Linked DNA regions of Catenulispora sp. EB89. The protein of the gene in region 1 binds, or shares a complex with, the protein of each later gene. Links are inferred from orthologs where the notes say so. Each region holds a gene or a part of one and is shown in the gene's direction. Other genes may lie near its edges.

Region 1 (6,920 bases):
GCGATCGGCTACCTGGTGAAGTCCGCCAGCCGCGAGGAGCTGCTGGCGGCCGTGGAGCGCATCGCGGTCGGCGACCCGGTGTTCACCCCCGGCCTGGCCGGGCTGGTGCTCGGGGAGTTCCGCAAGCTGGCGATGGTGCCGTCGAGCCCCGGCGCGGGGGCCGCCGACGACGCGCCGCGGCTCACCGAGCGCGAGACCGAGGTCCTGCGGCTGGTCGCCAAGGGCTTGTCGTACAAGCAGATCGCCGACCGCCTGGTGCTCTCGCACCGGACCGTGCAGAACCACGTACAGAACACGCTCAACAAGCTCCAGCTGCACAACCGTGTGGAGCTGGTGCGCTACGCGATAGCCCAAGGGCTCGACGAGGACGAAGAATGAACCACCCGAACGACCTGAACCACCCGGCTGGCCTGACCACCGGCGGCCGCGATCCGGAGCTCAGCGCGGCGCTGGACGCCGGACTGGACGAGTACAACTTCGCCGCCACCGGCACCTCGAAGAAGGACCAGGACGCCTTCTCGGTGAGGGTGACCGACGAGGCCGGCGTGATCGTCGGCGGCCTGACCGCCTGGACCTGGGCCGGCCTGTGCGGCATCAGCATGCTGTGGGTCCGTGCGGATGCGCGCAAGGACGGCTGGGGCTCGAAGATCCTGCTGGCCGCCGAAACCGAGGCCCGGCGGCGTGGCTGCGACCGGGTCGCGGTGTCCTCGTTCACCTTCCAGGCGCCGGACTTCTACAAGCGCCACGGCTACGTCGAGACCGGCCGCACGCTGGGCATCCCCGGCGACGCCGAAGACGTGCACATGTTCAAGCGCCTCGACTGACCCGCCGCCGGTTCATCTCGACCGGCGGTAATCGGACGTGAGGCGGGAGCCGCTGGGTAGCTTCCGCCCCATGGGTGATTTCGACTTCTTCAGCGTCCTGCGCTCCGAGCTGGACACCTACGGCGCGCTGCTCGTCGGTCTGACCAAGGCGGACCTGGAGCGGCAGGTGTCGGCGTGCGCCCCGTGGACCCTCTACGAGCTGACCGACCACCTCGGCAACGGCAACCTGTGGGTCACCACGGCGGTCCAGGAGGGCCACGGCCGCAACGACAAGGAGCGCACCGCGCCGCACGACCCGGCGTCCCTGCACACCTGGTATCTCAGCACCGTCGACCAGATCACCACCGCCCTGTCCGCCGACGCCGCGACCGAGGCCTGGACCTTCAGCAGTCTGATGCCCCGCACCGTCGGCTTCTGGCAGCGCCGGCGCGCGCACGAGACGCGGATGCACCGCTGGGACGCGCAGCACGCGCTCGGCACGGCCGACCCGCTCGACCCGGCGTTCGCCGCCGACGCGGTCACCGAGGTGTTCGAGCTGTTCGCGCCGCGCATGATCCAGCGGGGGCTCGCGGCCGAGCCGGCCAGCGCGCTGCGGCTGACCGCGACCGACGTCGGCCGGTCCTGGGAGTACGGGCCTGGCGAGCCGGTGTCCGAGGTCGCCGGTGCGGCCTCGGACCTGGCGCTGATGCTGTGGAACCGGGTCGGGGTGGACGCCGCCGGGTTGGAGTGGAGCGGCGACCGGGCGGCGGGGGAGCGGGTCGTCAAGGCGCCGCTGGTGCCCTGACCAGCCCTCATGCTCCGAGCGTCACGGGATGAACTGCACGTCCGGGAAGTCCGGCGACGGTCCGTCGAGCAGCGTGCTGTGCCGGTGGCGCAGGTGCAGGTCGAAGAAGGCGAGCGGGTAGGCCTGCTGGATCCGCACGCCTTCGTTCGGGTCCATGGTGCCGACGAAGCCCTGGACGGTCGCCTGGCTCATCCCGAGGATCTTCGCCGCCTGGAGGATTATGCCCTCGGCATCGGTGAACGAGATGTGCTCGGCGCCGTTGAGCTGGAAGTAGCGTCGCCAGCCCCGCAGGTGAGCCCAGAACTCCGCGGCGAAGGGGTCGTTCGCCCTGGTGTAGGCGGCCGCCAGCATCAAGAACGGCTTGTCCACATCGGTGTCGACGGAGGTGCCGGTCAGGCCGTCGAAGGTCATGGCGGCGCGGATGCGGTCGTCGGCGATGGTCGCCAGGGCGGTCGCGGTGCCGCCTTTGGACCAGCCGAACATGCCGATCCGGTCCAGGTCCAGGGCGGCGTGCAGGCCCTCGGGCAGCGGCTTGCGGTCGACGTCGGGGTTGCGGCCGGCGGCGATGTCCTCGACGCGGTCCAGGATGAAGTGGGCGTCGGCCGCGAAGTCGCTCGGGGACATCGGGACGCGGTCGGCGAAGTCGGGGGACAGGACCGGGCCGCCGGGGAACTGGGTGTAGGCGTCGTAGGTGTGGTCCACGGTGACCACGACGTAACCGTGGCTGGCGAGCTGCTGCACGACGGTGGTCGTGTCGGAGCGGTGGTCGTGCGCGCCGTGCGAGAACACGATGACCGGTCGCGGGCGTCCGCCGCGGTGCACCGGGGCGCCGAGGTGCCCGGCGGTGACCGGGACCGGCAGGCTGGTCGGGTCGAAGCCGACGTTCGCGAGCCAGGCCTGGAAGGTGCCGGTGGTCATCCAGGGCGCGACCGGGTAGCGGTCGGCGTCGCGGGCCGGGTACCAGATGCTGGCCATCAGCGGGTAGGGCTGGCCGGGGTTCAGGGGGTCCGGGCGGGCGGTGTCGACGAGGTGCAGGTCCACGGTGCCGACCTGGTGCGGGCCGGTCGGCGGCGGGATGACGAGCTGCGCCGGGGCGGTCGTGCCGGTCGTGCCGGTCGTGACGGTCGTGCCGGTCGGGTCCGTCGCGGTCGTCGTACCGCTCGGGGTTGTCGCCGCCGAGGCGCGGCCGGTCAGGGCCAGGGGCGCCGCCACCCCGGCCGCCAGTGTGGCTCCCAGCAGTGTTCGGCGGGTCGGTGCGTTGCGGCCGGTGAACTGTGTGGTCGTCATGTTCGAACCCTGTCAGCCGACGGCATCGGCGCACATCGGCTCCCAGGCGTAAGCCCCAGGGTGGCACCGCCGCGACGGCACGGCCTGCGACACCGCCGGGACGAAGATCACCTCATGTGACTGGCGTGTCTCGTCAGGTGATCGTCGGCTTCTCGTTACCGTCTCGTAGCGGTTACGGTGGCGGTGATCGTACGGTGACCCAGATCACATCGTGAACATCAGGGAGTGTGGCCATGCGCATCGGAGTGCTGACCGGCGGCGGGGACTGCCCGGGCCTGAACGCGGTGATCCGCGCCGCGGTCCGCAAGGGCGTGCAGTTCTACGGCTTTGAGTTCGTGGGTTTCCGGGACGGCTGGAAGGGGCCGTTGGAACGCATGACGAAGCCGCTGGACGTCGAGGCGGTGCGCGGCATCCTGCCCCGCGGCGGCACCATCCTCGGATCCTCGCGGACCAACCCGTTGAAGGTGGACGGCGGCGTCGAGCGGATCAAGGAGAACTTGCAGGCCGAGGGCGTGGACGCGCTGATCGCGATCGGCGGCGAGGACACCCTCGGCGTCGCGACCATCCTCGGCGACGAGCACGGGGTCCACGTCGTGGGCGTCCCGAAGACCATCGACAACGACCTGAACGCCACCGACTACACCTTCGGCTTCGACACCGCGGTCCACGTCGCGACCGAGGCCATCGACCGCCTGCACACCACCGCCGAGTCGCACTCCCGCGCCCTGATCGTGGAAGTGATGGGCCGGCACGCGGGCTGGATCGCCCTGCACTCGGGCATGGCCGGCGGCGCCAACGTGATCCTGATCCCCGAGGTCACCTTCGACATCGAGGAGGTCTGCGGCTGGATCGAGTCGCGCTTCGCGCGCGGCTACGCCCCGATCGTGGTCGTCGCCGAGGGCGCGCACCCGAAGGACGGCCAGATGCAGATCCAGTCCGGCGAACTGGACGCCTTCGGCCACGTCCGCCTCGGCGGCATCGGCGAACGCCTCGCCGCCGAGATCGAGCGCCGCACGAAGAAGGAGGCCCGCACCACGGTCCTGGGCCACACGCAGCGCGGCGGGACGCCCTCGCCGTTCGACCGGTGGCTGGCGACGCGCTTCGGCCTGCACGCCATCGACGCGGTGCACGACGGGGACTTCGGGAAGATGGTCGCGCTGCGCGGGACGGACATCATCCGGGTGCCGCTGAAGGACGCGACGACGACGCTGAAGACGGTGCCGATGTCTTTGTATGACGAAGCGAAGGTGTTCTTCGGCTAAGCCTGCGGTTCGGCTGAACCGGCCGACATCTGGTGCTTGCGCCCCCTGCCCACTAACGTCCTCATTTCGGACCGGTGGCAGGGGGCGTTTTATGGCTCAGCGCACGAAGATGGCCGCGGTGCGGTGGACGCCGCCGGCGAATCCGCGTCCGGTGCGGCGCCGCGGTGATGCGCGGACGCTGCCGGAACCGCGGCGCATCGAACTGCCGGGAGCCGGCCCGGAGCACATCGCGGTCGATGCGGCGGGGACGCTGTTCACCGGCCTCGCCGACGGCCGCATCCTGCGGGTGACGCCGGAGGGCGAGGCGCGCACCGTCGCCGATACCGGCGGCCGTCCGCTCGGGCTGGAGATGCTCGGCGAGGACGCGCTCGTGGTCTGCGACGCTTATCGCGGGTTGCTGGAGGTTCAGCTCTCCGACGCGACGGTCCGGGTGCTCGTGTCCGAGGTCGAGGGCGAGCCGCTGACCTTCTGCAGCAACGCCGCCGTCGCCGCCGACGGGAGCACCTACTTCACGCAGTCCTCGCGCCGCTACAACATCGACTCCTACCGTGGCGACCTGTTCGAGCACTCCACGACCGGCCGTCTGTTCCGCTACCGCGACGGCGCTGTCGAGGTCATCGCGGACGGCTTCGCGTTCGCCAACGGCATCGTGCTCGTCGACGACGACGACGACGGCGACGGCGCCGCCGCTGTCGTGGCCGAGACCGGCGGCTACTGCCTGACCCGCGTCGAACTCGAAGGCCCCGACACCGGCCGCAAGTCGCCCTTCGGCCCGCCGCTGCCCGGCTTCCCCGACAACCTCACCCGCGACGCCGAAGGCCTGATCTGGATCGCCATGGTCACACCCCGCGACCCGGCGCTCGACTGGCTCCTGCCCCGGCACCCGCGGCTGCGTTCGCTCGTCTGGGCTACGCCGCAGCGTCTCCAGCCGGGGGAGAAGGACATGGCGTGGGCCATCGCGGTCAACGCTGAGGGGGAGCAAGTACGTGAGCTGCGTGCGTGGGGCGTCGGTTATAAGGCGGTCACCGCAGCGCGCCGTAGCGGGGAGACGCTATATCTCGGGAGCCTCACGGAACACGCTATAGGCGTCGTCGAACTCGGCTCTCTATAGCGCTGCCCCGGGACCAGCGCCTACTCCCCCCGGAGTACCCGTTCGGTCCGCACAGCCTCCGCTGGACGGATACCCGCGCACGGCGATCTGATCTAGCGTTCAAGCATGACCGAGCAGCCGCATCCGCCTTCGCGCCCCTGGCTGGCGTGGCTGTGGATGGAGCGCTCCACGGTCGCGCTGCCGTTGATCCTGCTCGTCGTCGACGTGCTCGGGACCTGGGGCGCCTACGGTCACTGGCACGACACCGCGAGCAAGACCGTCGAGTACGGGGTCCGGTCGCTGGACTGGTTCGGCTGGGTGCTGGTGGTCGCCGGCCCCGTCGCGCTGCACCATCGGCGGCGGGCGCCGCGGGTCGCGTTGGCGGTGTGCCTCGGTGCCACCCTGCTGTACCTCCTTATGGGCTACGCCTACGGGCCGATCTTCCTGAACGCCCTGCTCGCGGTGATCGTCATCGGCGGCACCGGCTACCGGCGGGAGATGTGGGTCGGGTCCCTGCTGTTCGCGATCGGGATGATCTTCGTGCCGACGCACAGTGCCAAGGGCCAGCTGCGCAGCAGTCCCACCGAGATCCTGTTCACCGCCGGCTGGCTGCTCGCGCTGCTGATGCTGGCCGAGTTGTTCCGGCTGCTGCGGCAGCGTGCGCTGGAGGCGCAGAAGGCCCGCTACCAGGAGGAGAAGGCCCGGGAGCAGGAGTCGCGGCGGCAGGCCAGCGAGGAGCGGCTGGAGATCGCCCGGGAGCTGCACGACGTGCTGGCGCACTCGATCTCGCTGATCGCGGTGCAGGCCAACGTGGCGCTGGAGGTCATGGACCGCCGCCCCGAGCAGGCCCGGATCGCGCTGTCCGCGATCAAGGACGCCAGCCGCTCGGCGCTCGGCGAGGTGCGCTCGGTGCTGACCGTGCTGCGCGGCGATCGGGCCGCGCCCCGTGACCCGGCCCCGGACCTGGGGCGGCTGGGGCACCTGGTGGACCTGGCCGAGGCCGCCGGGTTGAAGGTGGCGCTCAGCATGGTCGGGGACGTCGCGCACGTGCCGCTGGCGGTGAGCCAGGCCGGGTACCGGATCGTGCAGGAGTCGCTGACCAACGTGGTGCGGCACGCCGGGGCCGAGCGCGCCGCGATCCTCGTGGAGTCCTCCGACGGCCTGCACCTGCGGGTCACCGACGACGGCCGCGGCTGTCCGCTGGGGGAGACCGGGACCGGCAACGGCCTGCCCGGCATGCGGGAGCGGGCCACGGCCTTCGGCGGCACGCTCACCGCCGGTCCGAACCCCGGCGGCGGCTTCCGGGTCGACGCCCGCATCCCCTTCCGGGCGTCGGCCGCCGATTGGTCCGGCGACACCGCCGAACCCGCCGAACCCATTGAAACCACCGAACCCACCGAAACCGCAGAATCCCCCCTTGCCGAGGAGCAGTCATGATCAGAGTCCTGCTCGCCGACGACCAGGCGCTGGTGCGCGCGGGTTTTCGCGCACTTTTGGAGGTGCAGGACGGCATCGAGGTGGCCGGCGAGGCCGCCGACGGCGCCGAGGCCTACCGCCTGGCCGCCGACCTGGCCCCGGACGTCATCCTGATGGACATCCGCATGCCCGGCACCGACGGCCTGGAGGCCACCCGCCTGATCACTGCCGACGAGAAGCTCTCCGGCGTCCGCATC
Region 2 (6,887 bases), on another replicon or contig:
GGCGGGTTCGATTCCCGCGCTGGGGTGAAGTTCTCGCCAAATTTGAAGGAAATATTTGAAAGTTGTCCGCGGGTTTCTACGTACTGGGCGGCGATGCCATTGACGACTTGGACTGCCTGCTCGTGCGCAGCCTGGTAGCTGGCGTCCTGCCGTGCAGCTTCGAGTGCTTCGAAGGGTGTCTTGGGGCGCTGCACCACATCGGTGATGCCGGGTTCTGGAACCTCCGGCACGTTCATCATCTGATGCTGTTGTTCTGCGACGACTCGGGCGCATCGGCCGACGGCGGTGGCTGCGCCCATTGCGCTGTCGTGAAACTCTCGCGCCTCCGCAGCGGCGCGTCCCAGCGTGGCCGCTGCCTGCTCCGCGGCAGGCCCTTTCCACCAGTTGGGCAGGTCGGCCTGGGCGTGGGTCAGGAGATCCGCTACCTCGCCGACGCGCTCGGCTAGTGCGCGGAAGGACTGCGGCATTGCCTGCATCGTTCCGACCTGGGGTGACGATGCCAGGCTGCGTAGTTCGTCGAGGGTGAAGCCGTTGTAGGCGAACTGACCTTCGCTCACGGCGTCCCTCCACCCGCGTCAGCCGCGACCTCACCTCCACCGACGGCGCGCTCGAACGCCCCGCCTCCGATCCCGCCGCCAGCCGTGCTCGCGGTGCCCGCGCCGACACCCGCGCCCGCGCCCGCGCCGGCACCCGTGCCCGCGCCCCCGCCAGGACTCGCGCTCCCGCCCTCAGCCACCCGCAAAATGGCAGCCGCGACCGCCTCATCGGCTGCGCTGTACCTCTCGCGCGTCTGGTCGGCGTATGTCGTCATGGCGGTGACCGTTTCGTGGATGCGGTGGTACCAGGCCTCCAGGCGGCGGACTACGTCTGCGTGGGTGTCGCCTAGGGGGCTGGCTTCGTTCAGCAGTCCATATACATATGTGGCGCTGTCGTCTTTCTCCACGCGCCACGCCGCGGGGCCTGTGTGGAGTGTGGGGTCGATGGTGGGCCAGTGGTGGGCGTGGGTTGCGCCCAGGGTGGTTTCCAGGTCCGCGAGGGCTTTGCGGAGGGCTGACAGGTGGTCCATGCAGATGCGGAAGGTGTGGGTGGTGCTGCTCATGGGGTGTGGGGCCTCCCCGGGGTGTGGCGGTGGGGCGGGTGCGGGGGTGGTACCGTTGGCAGTCGGCCGCGAGTTGGTGTGGTTCCCTGTGGAGACGACCAGGGGCGCTCAGCGACCACAATCTTACGAGGAGTCACAGGTGTCCCTGGACGCAGCTACGAAGAAGAAGATCGTTGAGGACTACGGGACCGGGCCGAGCGACACGGGCTCCCCGGAGGTGCAGATCGCTCTGCTCACGTACCGGATCAACGAGCTCACTGAGCACCTGAAGTTCCACAAGCACGACCACCACAGTCGGCGGGGGCTGCTGCTGCTTGTCGGGCAGCGGCGGCGGCTGCAGGGGTACCTGCAGAAGACCGACATTGTGCGTTACCGTGCGCTGATCGAGAAGCTGGGGCTGCGCCGCTAGTCGGTTCCCAGCCACATGCTGTGAGCAGGAGCGGTCCGTTCGTCACGGACCGCTCCTGTCGTGTACCCGCTGTGTGCCGGGCCGGACCAAGCTGGCGACTTTTCCGGTTAGAGTGGGTAGCGGAAAAGTTCAATACGTTTTAGGGAACTGAAGAGGCACTGCGCGACGTGGCTCGCGTCGAAGTGGCCGGTTGGGCGCCGATCTTCGGTAGTGGCCCTCGGGATGTAACGCACCCGGGGGCTTCGATCGAAGACCGGGCCGCCACACGGCGGCGTGGGCCCACGACAAACGCGTCCTCTTCAGTCCGCCGCATACGAACTGAGGAGTACCTCTTGTCCGAGGGTGTTTTCACCACTGAGGCTTTGATCGACAACGGCCCGTTCGGCCAGCGCACCGTGCGCTTCGAGACGGGCCGGCTGGCCCGTCAGGCTGCCGGGTCCGTCGTCGCGTATCTGGACGAGGAGACGATGGTCCTTTCGGCGACCACCGCTTCGAAGTCCCCCAAGGACTCTCTCGACTTCTTCCCGCTGACGGTGGATGTCGAGGAGCGCATGTACGCCGTGGGGCGTATCCCCGGCTCGTTCTTCCGGCGTGAGGGCCGGCCCAGTGAGGACGCGATCCTCACCTGCCGGCTCATCGACCGGCCGCTGCGTCCTTCCTTCGCGAAGGGGCTGCGCAACGAGGTGCAGGTCGTGGCGACCATCATGGCGCTGAACCCGGACCACCTCTACGACGTCGTGGCGATCAACGCCGCTTCCGCCTCCACGCAGCTGGCGGGCCTGCCGTTCTCCGGTCCGATCGGCGGCGTGCGCGTCGCCCTGATCCAGGACCGCTGGGTCGCCTTCCCGACCCACACCGAGCTCGCCGACGCCGTGTTCGACATGGTCGTGGCCGGCCGGGTGCTCGACGACGGCGACGTCGCGATCATGATGGTCGAGGCCGAGGCCACCAGCGAGACCGTGGCCCTGGTCGCCGGCGGCTCCACCGCCCCGACCGAGGAGGTCGTCGCCGACGGCCTGGAGGCCGCCAAGCCGTTCATCAAGGCGCTGTGCGTGGCCCAGCAGGAGCTGGCCGCGCAGGCCGCCAAGGAGACCGCGGAGTTCCCGCGCTTCCTGGACTACCAGGACGACGTCCTGGAGGCGGTGACCGCGACCGCCAAGAACGAGCTGGCCAACGCGCTGACCATCGCCGGCAAGCAGGAGCGCGAGGAGGAGCTGGACCGCGTCAAGGCGCTGGTCGTGGAGAAGCTCGCGCAGCAGTTCGAGGGGCGCGAGAAGGAGATCGGCGGCGCGTTCCGCGCGCTGACCAAGAAGCTGGTCCGCGAGCGCATCATCCGCGACCAGGTCCGCATCGACGGCCGCGGGGTGCGGGACATCCGTCCGCTGTCCGCCGAGGTCGAGGTCGTGCCCCGGGTCCACGGCTCGGCGCTGTTCGAGCGCGGCGAGACCCAGATCCTGGGCATCACCACGCTGAACATGCTCCGGATGGAGCAGCAGCTGGACACGCTGAACCCCGAGACGCGCAAGCGCTACATGCACAACTACAACTTCCCGCCGTACTCCACCGGTGAGACCGGCCGCGTGGGCTCGCCCAAGCGCCGTGAGATCGGCCACGGCGCCCTCGCCGAGCGTGCGCTCGTTCCGGTCCTGCCGGCCCGCGAGGACTTCCCCTACGCGATCCGCCAGGTGTCCGAGGCGCTGAGCTCCAACGGCTCGACCTCGATGGGCTCGGTCTGCGCCTCGACCATGTCGTTGCTGAACGCCGGTGTGCCGCTGAAGGCCCCGGTCGCCGGCATCGCGATGGGTCTGGTCTCGGCTGAGATCGACGGCAAGACGGAGTACGTGGCGCTGACCGACATCCTCGGTGCCGAGGACGCCTACGGCGACATGGACTTCAAGGTCGCCGGCACCAAGGACTTCGTCACCGCGCTGCAGCTGGACACCAAGCTGGACGGCATCCCGGCCTCGGTCCTGGCCGCCGCCCTGAAGCAGGCCAAGGACGCCCGCCTGCACATCCTGGACGTCATGATGGAAGCCATCGACGTCCCGGACGAGATGAGCGAGTTCGCTCCGCGCATCATCTCGGTGAAGATCCCGGTGGACAAGATCGGCGAGGTCATCGGCCCGAAGGGCAAGATGATCAACCAGATCCAGGAGGACACCGGCGCGGAGATCACGATCGAGGACGACGGCACCATCTACATCGGCGCCGCCAACGGCTCGGCCGCCGAGGCCGCGCGGACCACGATCAACCAGATCGCCAACCCGACGATGCCGGAGGTCGGCGAGCGCTACCTGGGGACCGTGGTGAAGACCACGACCTTCGGCGCGTTCGTCTCCCTGATGCCCGGCCGCGACGGCCTGCTGCACGTCTCCCAGCTGAAGAAGCTGGCCGGCGGCAAGCGGGTGGAGAACGTCGAGGACGTGATCAAGGTCGGCGACAAGGTGCAGGTGGAGATCGCCGAGATCGACTCCCGCGGCAAGCTCTCGCTGATCCCGGTCCTGCCGGACGCCGAGGGCTCCGAGGCCAAGGCCGAGGCCAAGGCGGAGTAACAGCCTTGTACCCGGTCGAGACCCTGATCGCCGGGCAGAACGGCAACGGCACAGTGCGCCGTACCGTTCTGCCCGGCGGTTTGCGCGTGGTCACCGAGACCATGCCATCTGTTCGGTCCGTGACGTTCGGCATCTGGACCGGCATCGGCTCGCGCGACGAGCACGCCGACGAGTCCGGCGCCACGCACTACCTGGAGCACCTGCTCTTCAAGGGCACGGCGAAGCGGTCGGCGCTGGAGATCTCGGCGGCCCTGGACGCGGTCGGCGGCGAGATGAACGCCTTCACCGCCAAGGAGTACACGTGCTACTACGCACGCGTGCTCGACACCGACCTGCCGCTGGCCATCGACGTGATCTGCGACCTGGTCACCTCAGCGCTCATCCGTCCGGACGACGTCGCCTCCGAGCGCAACGTCATCCTGGAGGAGATGGCGATGACGGAGGACGAGCCCGCCGACCAGATCCACGACGAGTTCGCCTTCGCCCTGCTCGGCGACTCGCCGCTGGGCCGGCCGATCCTCGGCTCGGTCGACTCGGTCAACGCCCTGACCAGGGACGCGATCGCCGAGTACTACCACTCCCACTACACCGACGACCACCTGGTGGTCTCGGCGGCCGGCAACCTCGACCACGACGTCGTGGTGGCGCTGGTGGACGCGGCGTTCGCGCAGGCCCGCGGTGACCGGGACGCCGACCGTCAGCCGGTCGTCCCGCGCATCGGCGGCGACTGCGGCACCGCGCACTCCGGCCTGCGCCTGGTCTCCAAGGCGACCGAGCAGACGCACGTCGTGCTCGGCGTGCCGGGCGTGGCCCGCAACGACCGCCGCCGCTACCCGCTGGGCATCCTGTCCACCATCCTCGGGGGCGGCATGTCCTCGCGGCTGTTCCAGGAGGTCCGCGAGAAGCGCGGTCTGGCCTATTCGGTCTACAGCTTCTCCACGCACCACGCCGACTGCGGCATGTTCGGCGTCTACGCCGGCTGCCAGCCGGAGAACTTCACCGAGGTGCTGAAGATCTGCCGCGACGAGGTGGCCAAGGTCGCCGACAGCGGCGTCACCGAGGAGGAGCTGCGCCGCGGCATCGGCCAGGTGCGCGGCTCCACGGTGCTCTCGCTGGAGGACACCGGCTCGCAGATGACCCGGATCGGCAAGAACGAACTCGTCTACGGCGAGCACCTCACCATCGAGGAGCTGCTGGAGCGGGTGGAGTCGGTGACTTTGGAGGACGTCAAGGAGGTCGCCGAGGAGTTCCTGCGGCGTCCCCAGGCGATCGCCGTCATCGGCGACTACGAGGACGCTTCATCGTTCGAAGGGGCCCTGGGATGACCAGTGTGACGCAGGCTCTGGGCCAGTCGGTGGTGAAGGTCGCGGTGTTCGGGGCGGCCGGCCGGATGGGGCAGGCCGTCTGCCGCGCCGTGCTGGACGCGCCGGGCCTGGACCTGGTCGCCCAGATCGACGCCGACGACGACCCGCAGCGCGCGGTCGAGGCCGGCGCCGAGGTCGCGGTCGACTTCACGCACCCCGGCGTGACCGTGCAGAACATCGAGTTCTGCGTCCGCAACGGGATCAACGTGGTGGTCGGCACCTCCGGCTTCGACGAGGCCCGCCAGGACCAGGTCCGCGCGCTGCTGCACGGCACCGACGTGCGGGTTCTGGTCGCCCCGAACTTCTCCATCGGCGCCGTGCTGATGATGCGGTTCGCGGCGACGGCGGCGCCGTACTTCGAGAGCGTGGAGATCGTCGAGCTGCACCACCCGGACAAGGTCGACGCGCCCTCGGGCACCGCCACCCGCACCGCGGAGCTGGTCGCCGAGGCCCGCGCCGCGGCCGGGAGCGCGCCGATGCCCGATGCCACGAAGACCGGTCTGGACGGTGCGCGCGGCGCGGTGGTCGAGAGCATCCCCGTGCACTCGGTCCGGCTGCGCGGCCTGATCGCGCACCAGGAAGTGCTGCTCGGCAGCGTCGGCGAGACGCTGACGATCCGCCACGACTCGCTGGACCGCGCCTCGTTCATGCCCGGCGTGGTGCTGGCCTGCAAGAAGACCGGGACGCTCCCGGCCGGCCTGACCGTCGGCCTGGACGCGTTGCTGGACATCTGAACGCGATAGAACACTGCGAACCCCGATAGGCACCGTTTCTCCTCATGCGCAACCGCACCACGGCCCTGATCCTGGTCGTCATCCTGTGCTTCTACCTGCTGCTGGCCGTCCAGCGCGGGGTGTGGCTGATGGCGACCGGCAAGCCGGTGCTCGTGGTGTTCGGGCTCGGCGTGCTGATGCTGCCGGTGGTGGGGGCCTGGTTCGTGGTCACCGAGGTGCGGATGGGCAATGCCTCCTCGCGCCTCGGGACCCGGCTGGAGGCCGAGGGCCTGTGGCCGACCGAGGAGATCCCGCGCCGGCCCTCGGGGCGGCCGGATCTGAAGGCCGCCGACGAGATCTTCGAGAAGCGCAAGGCAGAGGTCGAGGCCGATCCGGAGGATTGGCGCGGGTGGTACCGGTTGTCGCTGGCTTACAACGACGCCCGGGACCGGTCGCGTGCGCGCAAGGCGCTGCGCAGGGCTATCGAACTGGACCGCCAGCAGGCCTGAGCGGGCTATCCGTTCGGGGATACGGCCTGCTTCTGCTGATCGGCGCGGCGTGAGCCCATCGTTCCGTGGAGTTCGCGGGCTTGCGCGGGGCTGAGGACCGCGGGGGTCTGCGGCGGCGCGGATCTGTAGTGCTGGCGCAGAACCTTGCCGGTTACCGGGGCGACCGGTGAGATGACCGTGATACCGATGCGCGGCACCTTTGCGATGCGCGTCCCTATACGGATGAATGGCTGCGCTATAC
Region 3 (6,810 bases), on another replicon or contig:
GGACGCTCGGGTACTCGTGGCTGGCCGGGCTGGCGGTGGCGCTGCTGGCGCCCGTCGCAGTGCTCGTGGTGGTGACGGCGGTAAGGCGGCCCGGGGTCGCGGCGGAGGTTGTGGCGCCGGACAACATTCCGGGGCGTTCGGTGCAAGAAGACGCGGCGTCCCAGGTACCGTGAGAGGCGGTCAGGCACCGGTGGACGCGGCCGAGTCAGTTTTTGTCAGTGGCGTCCTCTAGCTTCAAGACCGTCAGACGTGAAGTACCGGAACTTAAGGCAGGCACCCATGGCGGCATCGACCACCGATCGCGAGAAGGCGCTCGACGCCGCCCTCGCTCAGATCGAGCGCAACTTCGGCAAGGGGTCGGTGATGCGGCTGGGCGCGCGCTCGGCGCAGCCGATCGACATCATCCCCACCGGCTCGATCGCCCTGGACGTGGCCCTGGGCATCGGCGGCCTGCCGCGCGGCCGGGTCGTGGAGATCTACGGCCCGGAGTCCTCCGGCAAGACGACGGTCGCGCTGCACGCGGTCGCCAACGCGCAGCGCGGAGGCGGTCAGGCCGCGTTCATCGACGCCGAGCACGCGCTGGACCCGGAGTACGCCAAGAACATCGGCGTGGACACCGACGCGCTGCTGATCTCCCAGCCGGACACCGGCGAGCAGGCGCTGGAGATCGCCGACACCCTGATCCGCTCCGGCGCGCTGGACATCATCGTCATCGACTCGGTCGCGGCCCTGGTGCCCAAGGCCGAGATCGAGGGCGAGATGGGCGACTCGCACGTCGGTCTGCAGGCCCGCCTGATGAGCCAGGCGCTGCGCAAGCTGACCGGTGTGATCAGCCAGACCAACACCACCGTGATCTTCATCAACCAGCTGCGCGAGAAGGTCGGCGTGATGTTCGGCTCGCCGGAGACCACCACCGGCGGCCGCGCGCTGAAGTTCTACGCCTCGGTCCGGCTGGACATCCGCCGCATCGAGACGCTGAAGGACGGCACGGAGGCGGTCGCGAACCGCACCCGCGTCAAGGTCGTGAAGAACAAGGTGGCCCCGCCGTTCAAGCAGGCGGAGTTCGACGTGGTGTTCGGCCAGGGCATCTCGCGCGAGGGCTCGCTGATCGACATGGGTGTCGAGCACGGCTTCGTGAAGAAGGCGGGCGCCTGGTTCACGTACTCCGAGGGGCAGCTCGGCCAGGGCCGCGAGAACGCCCGGCGGTTCCTGAAGGAGAACCCGGACGTCGCCGACGGCCTGGAGAAGCTGATCAAGGAGAAGCTGGGCATCGGGCCGAAGGTCGACGAGCCGGCCGACACGGCGGCGAGCGCGGCGCCGGCGGCTGTGGCCGCTGCCGCCGACGGGACGGCTCCGGCCGAGGACGCCGCCGCCAAGCCGGCCAAGACGACGCGGGCGCGCAAGACCGCCGCCACGGCCGGTGCGGAGGAGTAGTAGGTGAGCGCCGGTTGGGGCCGGTTCCAGGATGAGGGAGCCGGTCCCGACTGGTTGGCCGACGCGGGGTCGGACGCGGGCGAACAGGCTTCGGCCGGGTCGGACGCGGGCGGGCCGGGCGACGGCGCGCCGGGCTGGGCCGCGGCAGCGGAACCCGGTGCCGGTGGGAGTTCGGGCGCGCGTGATGCGGGCTCGGCGCGGGCGGAGCAGAGCGGGTCGGGCGACGGCGCGCCGGGCTGGGCCGCGGCAGCGGAACCCGGTGCGGATGCGGGCCCGAGCGGTTGGGCGTCGCTCGCCGATGGCGCCGGCCGCCGGGGTGGCGCCGTGCCGAAGCGGTCGGAGCAGTCGGAGCGTCCGGAGCGGGAGCGCCGCTCCTCGGGCGGCTTCGGCGATGACCGGCGTGGCGGATCTGCGTCCGCGAAGAAGAGCGCCGCCAAGAAAAGCTCCGGCGGCTGGTCGTCGCGCCGCAAGGACCGCGATCCGGCCGACGCCGACAAGCCGAAGCCACCGCAGTCGCGCGAGAAGCTGGAGCAGCGCGCGAAGAACATCCTGATGTACCACCTGGGCCGGCAGATGCAGACCCGGTCGCAGCTGGCCGACAAGCTGCGCAAGAAGGAGATCCCGGACGACATCGCCGAGGCGGTGCTCGACCGGTTCGAGGAGCTGCACCTCCTGGACGACGCCGGCTACGCCGAGACCTTCGTCCGCTCCCGCCACACCGAGCGCGGCCTGGCCAAGCGGGCCCTGGGCTACGAGCTGCGCAAGCGCGGCATCGACGACGAGACCGCCGCCGAGGCGCTGTCCGCGGTCGACGAGGACCAGGAAGCCGTCACCGCGCGCCGACTTGTCGACTCCCGGCTGCGCGCCACCAAGGGGCTGGAGCCGCAGGTGCGTACCCGGCGGCTGGTCGGGATGCTCGCTCGCAAGGGGTACTCCGGGTCGATCGCCTTCCGGGTGGTGAAGGAGGCGCTCGCGGAGGAGGGGCTGGACGTCGATCTCGGTGAGCCCGAGTTCGACTGACGTCGGCGCCACCCCTGCGCCACCCCTCGGCTACCGTGCGCCGTCACCGCCGGTGACCCCTTCGCCGGAACACCACTCCTTCCAGTGCTTTCATCCGCTTTTCCCGACGACACCAACGGTTGTCGACCACACTCCTCCTTGACCGTATTGTTACCTCGCCCTAACCTCGCACTCAGTGAGGGATCATCGAAGGATCACTCAAGCGCGCTGGGAGCAAACTTCATGGTCGGCATGGTGATCGCGATCGCAGCGGTGGTCGCGGCGTGCGTCGGCCTGTTCGTGGGCATGAACGTCGGCGCCGGACGCCGCATCAACAATCTCAAGAAGAGCGCGTACGAGGACTTCGACAAGCAGGTCGCCGAGCTGGCGCAGCGGGCCCAGGCCCGGGAGGGCGAGCACGCCGCCGCCGTCGTGGCCGCGCAGCGCGACCTGGCCGCCGTGCACCGGGAGGCGGCCGAGGCGCGCAAACAGGCCGACGCCCAGGCCGTGCAGATCCGGGAGCAGGCCGCCGCCGCCGCTACCGTCGAGATGGACCGCGCCCGGCGCATCCGGGACGAGGCCGAGGCCGAGACCCGGGTGCTCAAGGACGACATCCGCGAGCTGCGGCTGGACCTGGAGCGCCGCGAGGCCCGGCAGGCCGAGCGCGAGGAGCGGCTGGACGCCGACCTGCGGCGGACCGGGGACAAAGAGCGTGAGCTGGTGGCCGCCTCCGCCGAGCTCGAGCGCAAGAAGGCCGAGCTGGCGACGCTGGAGGACGAGCGCCGCTCCATCCTGGAGCGAGCCGCCGCGCTGTCCGCCGCCGAGGCCAAGAGCGAGCTCGTGAAGTCGATCGAGAACCAGGCCAAGCGCGAGGCCGCGGTGCTCATCCGGCAGATCGAGCAGGAGGCCCGGGACGAGGGCGACAAGCGCGCCCGCAAGACCGTGGCCCTGGCCATCCAGCGCGTGGCCAGCGAGCAGACCGCCGAGTCCGTGGTCAGCGTGCTGCACCTGCCCAGCGACGACATGAAGGGCCGGATCATCGGCCGCGAGGGCCGGAACATCCGCGCCTACGAGTCGATCACCGGGGTCAACCTGATCATCGACGACTCGCCCGAGGCGGTCCTGCTGTCCTGCTTCGACCCGGTGCGCCGGGAGGTCGGCCGGCTGACCCTGGAGGAACTGGTCCTGGACGGCCGGATCCACCCGCACCGCATCGAGGAGATCTACGAGCGCTCCAAGGCCAAGGTGGAGACGCTGTGCGTGCGGGCCGGCGAGGACGCGCTGATGGAGCTCGGCATCACCGACATGCACCCCGAGCTCATCGCGCTGCTCGGCAAGCTCCGCTACCGCACCTCCTACGGCCAGAACGTGCTCAAGCACCTCGTGGAGTCCGCGCACCTGGCCTCGATCATGGCCTCCGAGCTGCGGCTGGACCCGGTGCTCCTCAAGCGCTGCACGGTCCTGCACGACATCGGCAAGGCCCTGACCCACGAGGTCGAGGGCAGCCACGCGCTGATCGGCGCCGAGATCGCCCGCAAGTACGGCGAGCACGACGACGTCGTGCACGCCATCGAGGCGCACCACAACGAGGTCGAGGTCCGCACCGTCGAGGCGGTCCTGACGCAGGCCGCCGACGCCATCAGCGGCGGCCGCCCGGGCGCGCGCCGCGAGTCGCTGGAGGCCTACGTCAAGCGCCTGGAGCGGCTGGAGCAGATCGCCGCCGAGCAGGAGGGCGTGGAGAAGGTCTTCGCCATGCAGGCCGGCCGCGAGATCCGGGTGATGGTCGTGCCCGACGCGGTCGACGACATCCAGGCGCAGGTCATCGCGCGGGACATCGCCAAGCAGGTCGAGGAGGAGCTGACCTACCCGGGGCAGATCCGGATCACCGTGGTGCGGGAGTCCCGGGCGACCGAGTACGCGCGCTGACCCACCGCCACCGCACGAGCAGCACCGCTCCGGCCGCGAGCACCAGCAGCACGATCAGGTACACCGGGATCCCGAGGGCCGTCAGCAGTTCCTCCTGGTCGTACGTACTGTGCTGCACCCAGTCCGAGGCCGCCGGAGCGAACGCGTAGTCCTGCGTGATCTGCGACGGCTCGTCGAACGAGCCCTCATACACCGTCAGGAACATCCGCCCGGCCGCCAGCGTGGCCAGTGACGGCCCGACGTTCGAGGGGTTGATCCAGTCGCCGAACGTCGAGGGCTCCGGCTGGTCCGCGACCGGTGTGCTCGTGGCGTCCATCCGGTGCGGCGCCAGCACGGACACCTCGACGTTCTGCGGCGTCGTCGCGCCGGCCGACAACCGCATCGGGTAGACGGCGCTCTTGGCCGGGAACGACAGGCTGATCGGGTCCAGGACGCCGTTCAGATCCGCCTTGCTGCCGGTGGCCAGCCGCACGGCGACGAACTTCCAGCCCTCGTTGGTGTAGGCGGCCAACCGGGTCGCGGTGCTGTCCTTCAGGGTGAAGCCGTGCTGGTTCAGCCAGTCGCCGAGCGCCTTGGGGTCGGCCGAGGCCAGGTTCGCGACCTCGAACTCGCCGATCCGCTGGTCGCTGAGCACCTGCACCGCCGACTGCGGGGGAGCGGCGGCCATCGCGCCCCCGGCTACCGCGCCGTCGCCGGATGATCCTCCGAGATGCGGCCAGAAGTAGTGGTGCACGACGGGGACCGGCTCCTCGGCGACCGTCAGATCGCCGAACAACTCCGGGTTCGCGAGCTTCGCCGTGGCCTGAGCCGGCACCGGCATCACCCACGCGGCGTCTGTGACGTTGCTCTGCGTGGCGAACCGCATGACGACGTCCTCGGTCGTCCCGTCGAACCGCACCACCGCCTGCTCCCGCGCGACGCTCATCGTGCCGCCGGGGCCGGGGATCATCGCCCCGCAGCCGCACGCCCACGCCGGATCGGCCACTCCGACCGCCTGCAGCCCGCTCGCCGCCAGTGCGAGTGTCAGAGTCTTGGCCACCCATCTACGCATCCTGATTCGCCTCCCGAGAAAGAACCCGTCTTCCGGCGAGGCTTTGACGCCCTCGCCGGAAGACGGGTTCCGGTGCTCTCACCACGGATTGGTAACGGTCGGGTCTGCGATCGGTGACCGGCGACCCGCGACCGGCTACCGCTTGCGGCGCTACCGCTTCCGCCCCGGAGCCAGCAGCTGCACCGCCACCGCGGCCGCCGCCAGCAGCACCGCGATCCCGATCAGCGTCACGTGCATCCCGTGCGCGAAGTCGCCGCCGGCCACCAGCGCCCCGGCCACGGCCACCGCCAGCGCGCCGCCGACCTGCCGGGAGGTGTTCACGATGCCGGCCGCGGTGCCCGCCTGCTCGGCCGGCACGCTCCCCATCACCATGATGGTCAGCGCCGGGACCACGAAGGCGCCGGCGAAGGAGACCGGGACCAGCAGCAGCACCAGCTGCCAGGCCGGCTGGTCCGGCCGCACGGCCAGCAGCAGGAGCATCGCGCCGGCGGTGCCGACCAGGCCGACGGTCATCGACAGCCGGGCGCCGATCTTCGCCACCATCCGCGCCGCCACGGTCACGTTCACCAGCGTCACCACCGCGGTGATCGGCGCGAACAGCAGGCCGGTGACGGTCGAGGACTTGTGCGCCACCTGCTGGAAGTACAGGCTGAGCAGGAAGATCACGCCGTAGAAGGCGGCGTTGACGCTGAACCCGGCGAACGCGGTCAGCGACATCGCGCGGGACTTGAACAGCGCCAGCGGCACCATCGGCCGGGTCTGGCGGGACTCGGCTACGGCGAAGACGACCGAGGCGATCCCGGCCGCCGCGAACGAGGCCAGCACCGGCGTGGTGCCGAAGCCCTTCGAGCCGCCCTCGATGAAGCCGTACGTCAGGCCGGCCAGCGCCACCACCGAGGAGATCAGGCCGATGACGTCGAAGTGCGCGCCGACCGCGGTCCTGGCCTGCACCAGCTTGGGCGTCCCGGCCAGCAGCGCCAGCGCCGCGGCCCCGGCCGGCAGGTTCAGGAAGAAGATCCAGCGCCAGTCCACGGCGGCCGTGATCAGGCCGCCGGCCACCGGTCCGGCGGCGGCTGCCGCCGAGCCCGCCGCGGTCCACAGCGCGATCGCCCGGTTCCGCTTCGCCGGGTCCGGGAACGCCTGGCGCACCAGAGCCAGCGAGGCCGGCAGCATCAGTGAGGCGGCGCCGCCCTGCACCAGCCGCGCGGTGACCAGCAGGCCCAGCGACGGGGCCAGGCCGCACGCGGCGGAGGAGAGCGTGAAGCCGATCAGCCCGAGGCCGTAGGCGGCCTTGGCGCCGATCCGGTCGCTCAGGGCGCCGGCCGAGAGCATCAGCGCGGCGAAGGCGAGTGTGTAGCCGTCTATGACCCACTGCGCGCCGGCCATCCCGCCGGCCAGGC

The links.
Region 2: ABH920_RS29035 (region 1) and ABH920_RS04875 share a complex: the UniProt entries of both Bacillus subtilis proteins name them as parts of the possible RNA degradosome complex. The link is inferred for Catenulispora sp. EB89 from one-to-one orthologs.
Region 3: ABH920_RS29035 (region 1) and rny share a complex: the UniProt entries of both Bacillus subtilis proteins name them as parts of the possible RNA degradosome complex. The link is inferred for Catenulispora sp. EB89 from one-to-one orthologs.

What each region holds. Positions count from the first base shown.
Region 1 is NZ_JBGCCU010000015.1:128,919-135,838, reverse strand. Bases 2,153-5,142 are described here. They hold ABH920_RS29035 (6-phosphofructokinase), read left to right. Parts: upstream 2,153-3,128; coding sequence 3,129-4,157; downstream 4,158-5,142. Other genes in these bases: ABH920_RS29030 (SMP-30/gluconolactonase/LRE family protein), read left to right, coding at 4,249-5,142; ABH920_RS29040 (alpha/beta hydrolase family protein), read right to left, coding at 2,153-2,895. Also shown: ABH920_RS29055 (response regulator), read left to right, coding at 1-378; ABH920_RS29050 (GNAT family N-acetyltransferase), read left to right, coding at 375-824; ABH920_RS29045 (maleylpyruvate isomerase family mycothiol-dependent enzyme), read left to right, coding at 895-1,608; more of ABH920_RS29040, read right to left, coding at 1,630-2,152; more of ABH920_RS29030, read left to right, coding at 5,143-5,268; ABH920_RS29025 (sensor histidine kinase), read left to right, coding at 5,374-6,684; ABH920_RS29020 (response regulator), read left to right, coding at 6,681-6,920. UniProt on the Bacillus subtilis protein: Catalyzes the phosphorylation of D-fructose 6-phosphate to fructose 1,6-bisphosphate by ATP, the first committing step of glycolysis.
Region 2 is NZ_JBGCCU010000002.1:286,867-293,753, reverse strand. What follows is about bases 1,494-4,450. They hold ABH920_RS04875 (polyribonucleotide nucleotidyltransferase), read left to right. Parts: upstream 1,494-1,840; coding sequence 1,841-4,060; downstream 4,061-4,450. Other genes in these bases: ABH920_RS04870 (M16 family metallopeptidase), read left to right, coding at 4,066-4,450; rpsO (30S ribosomal protein S15), read left to right, coding at 1,494-1,508. Outside these bases: ABH920_RS04890 (hypothetical protein), read right to left, coding at 1-557; ABH920_RS04885 (hypothetical protein), read right to left, coding at 554-1,099; more of rpsO, read left to right, coding at 1,239-1,493; more of ABH920_RS04870, read left to right, coding at 4,451-5,385; dapB (4-hydroxy-tetrahydrodipicolinate reductase), read left to right, coding at 5,382-6,158; ABH920_RS04860 (hypothetical protein), read left to right, coding at 6,203-6,646; ABH920_RS04855 (oxygenase MpaB family protein), read right to left, coding at 6,652-6,887. UniProt on the Bacillus subtilis protein: Involved in mRNA degradation. Catalyzes the phosphorolysis of single-stranded polyribonucleotides processively in the 3'- to 5'-direction. Necessary for competence development in Bacillus subtilis.
Region 3 is NZ_JBGCCU010000004.1:424,763-431,572, reverse strand. The notes cover bases 2,138-5,017. They hold rny (ribonuclease Y), read left to right. Parts: upstream 2,138-2,676; coding sequence 2,677-4,359; downstream 4,360-5,017. Other genes in these bases: ABH920_RS11520 (DUF2330 domain-containing protein), read right to left, coding at 4,316-5,017; ABH920_RS11530 (regulatory protein RecX), read left to right, coding at 2,138-2,454. In the rest of the region: ABH920_RS11540 (MFS transporter), read left to right, coding at 1-173; recombinase RecA, read left to right, coding at 280-1,434; more of ABH920_RS11530, read left to right, coding at 1,438-2,137; more of ABH920_RS11520, read right to left, coding at 5,018-5,398; ABH920_RS11515 (MFS transporter), read right to left, coding at 5,561-6,810. UniProt on the Bacillus subtilis protein: Endoribonuclease that initiates mRNA decay. Initiates the decay of all SAM-dependent riboswitches, such as yitJ riboswitch. Involved in processing of the gapA operon mRNA, it cleaves between cggR and gapA.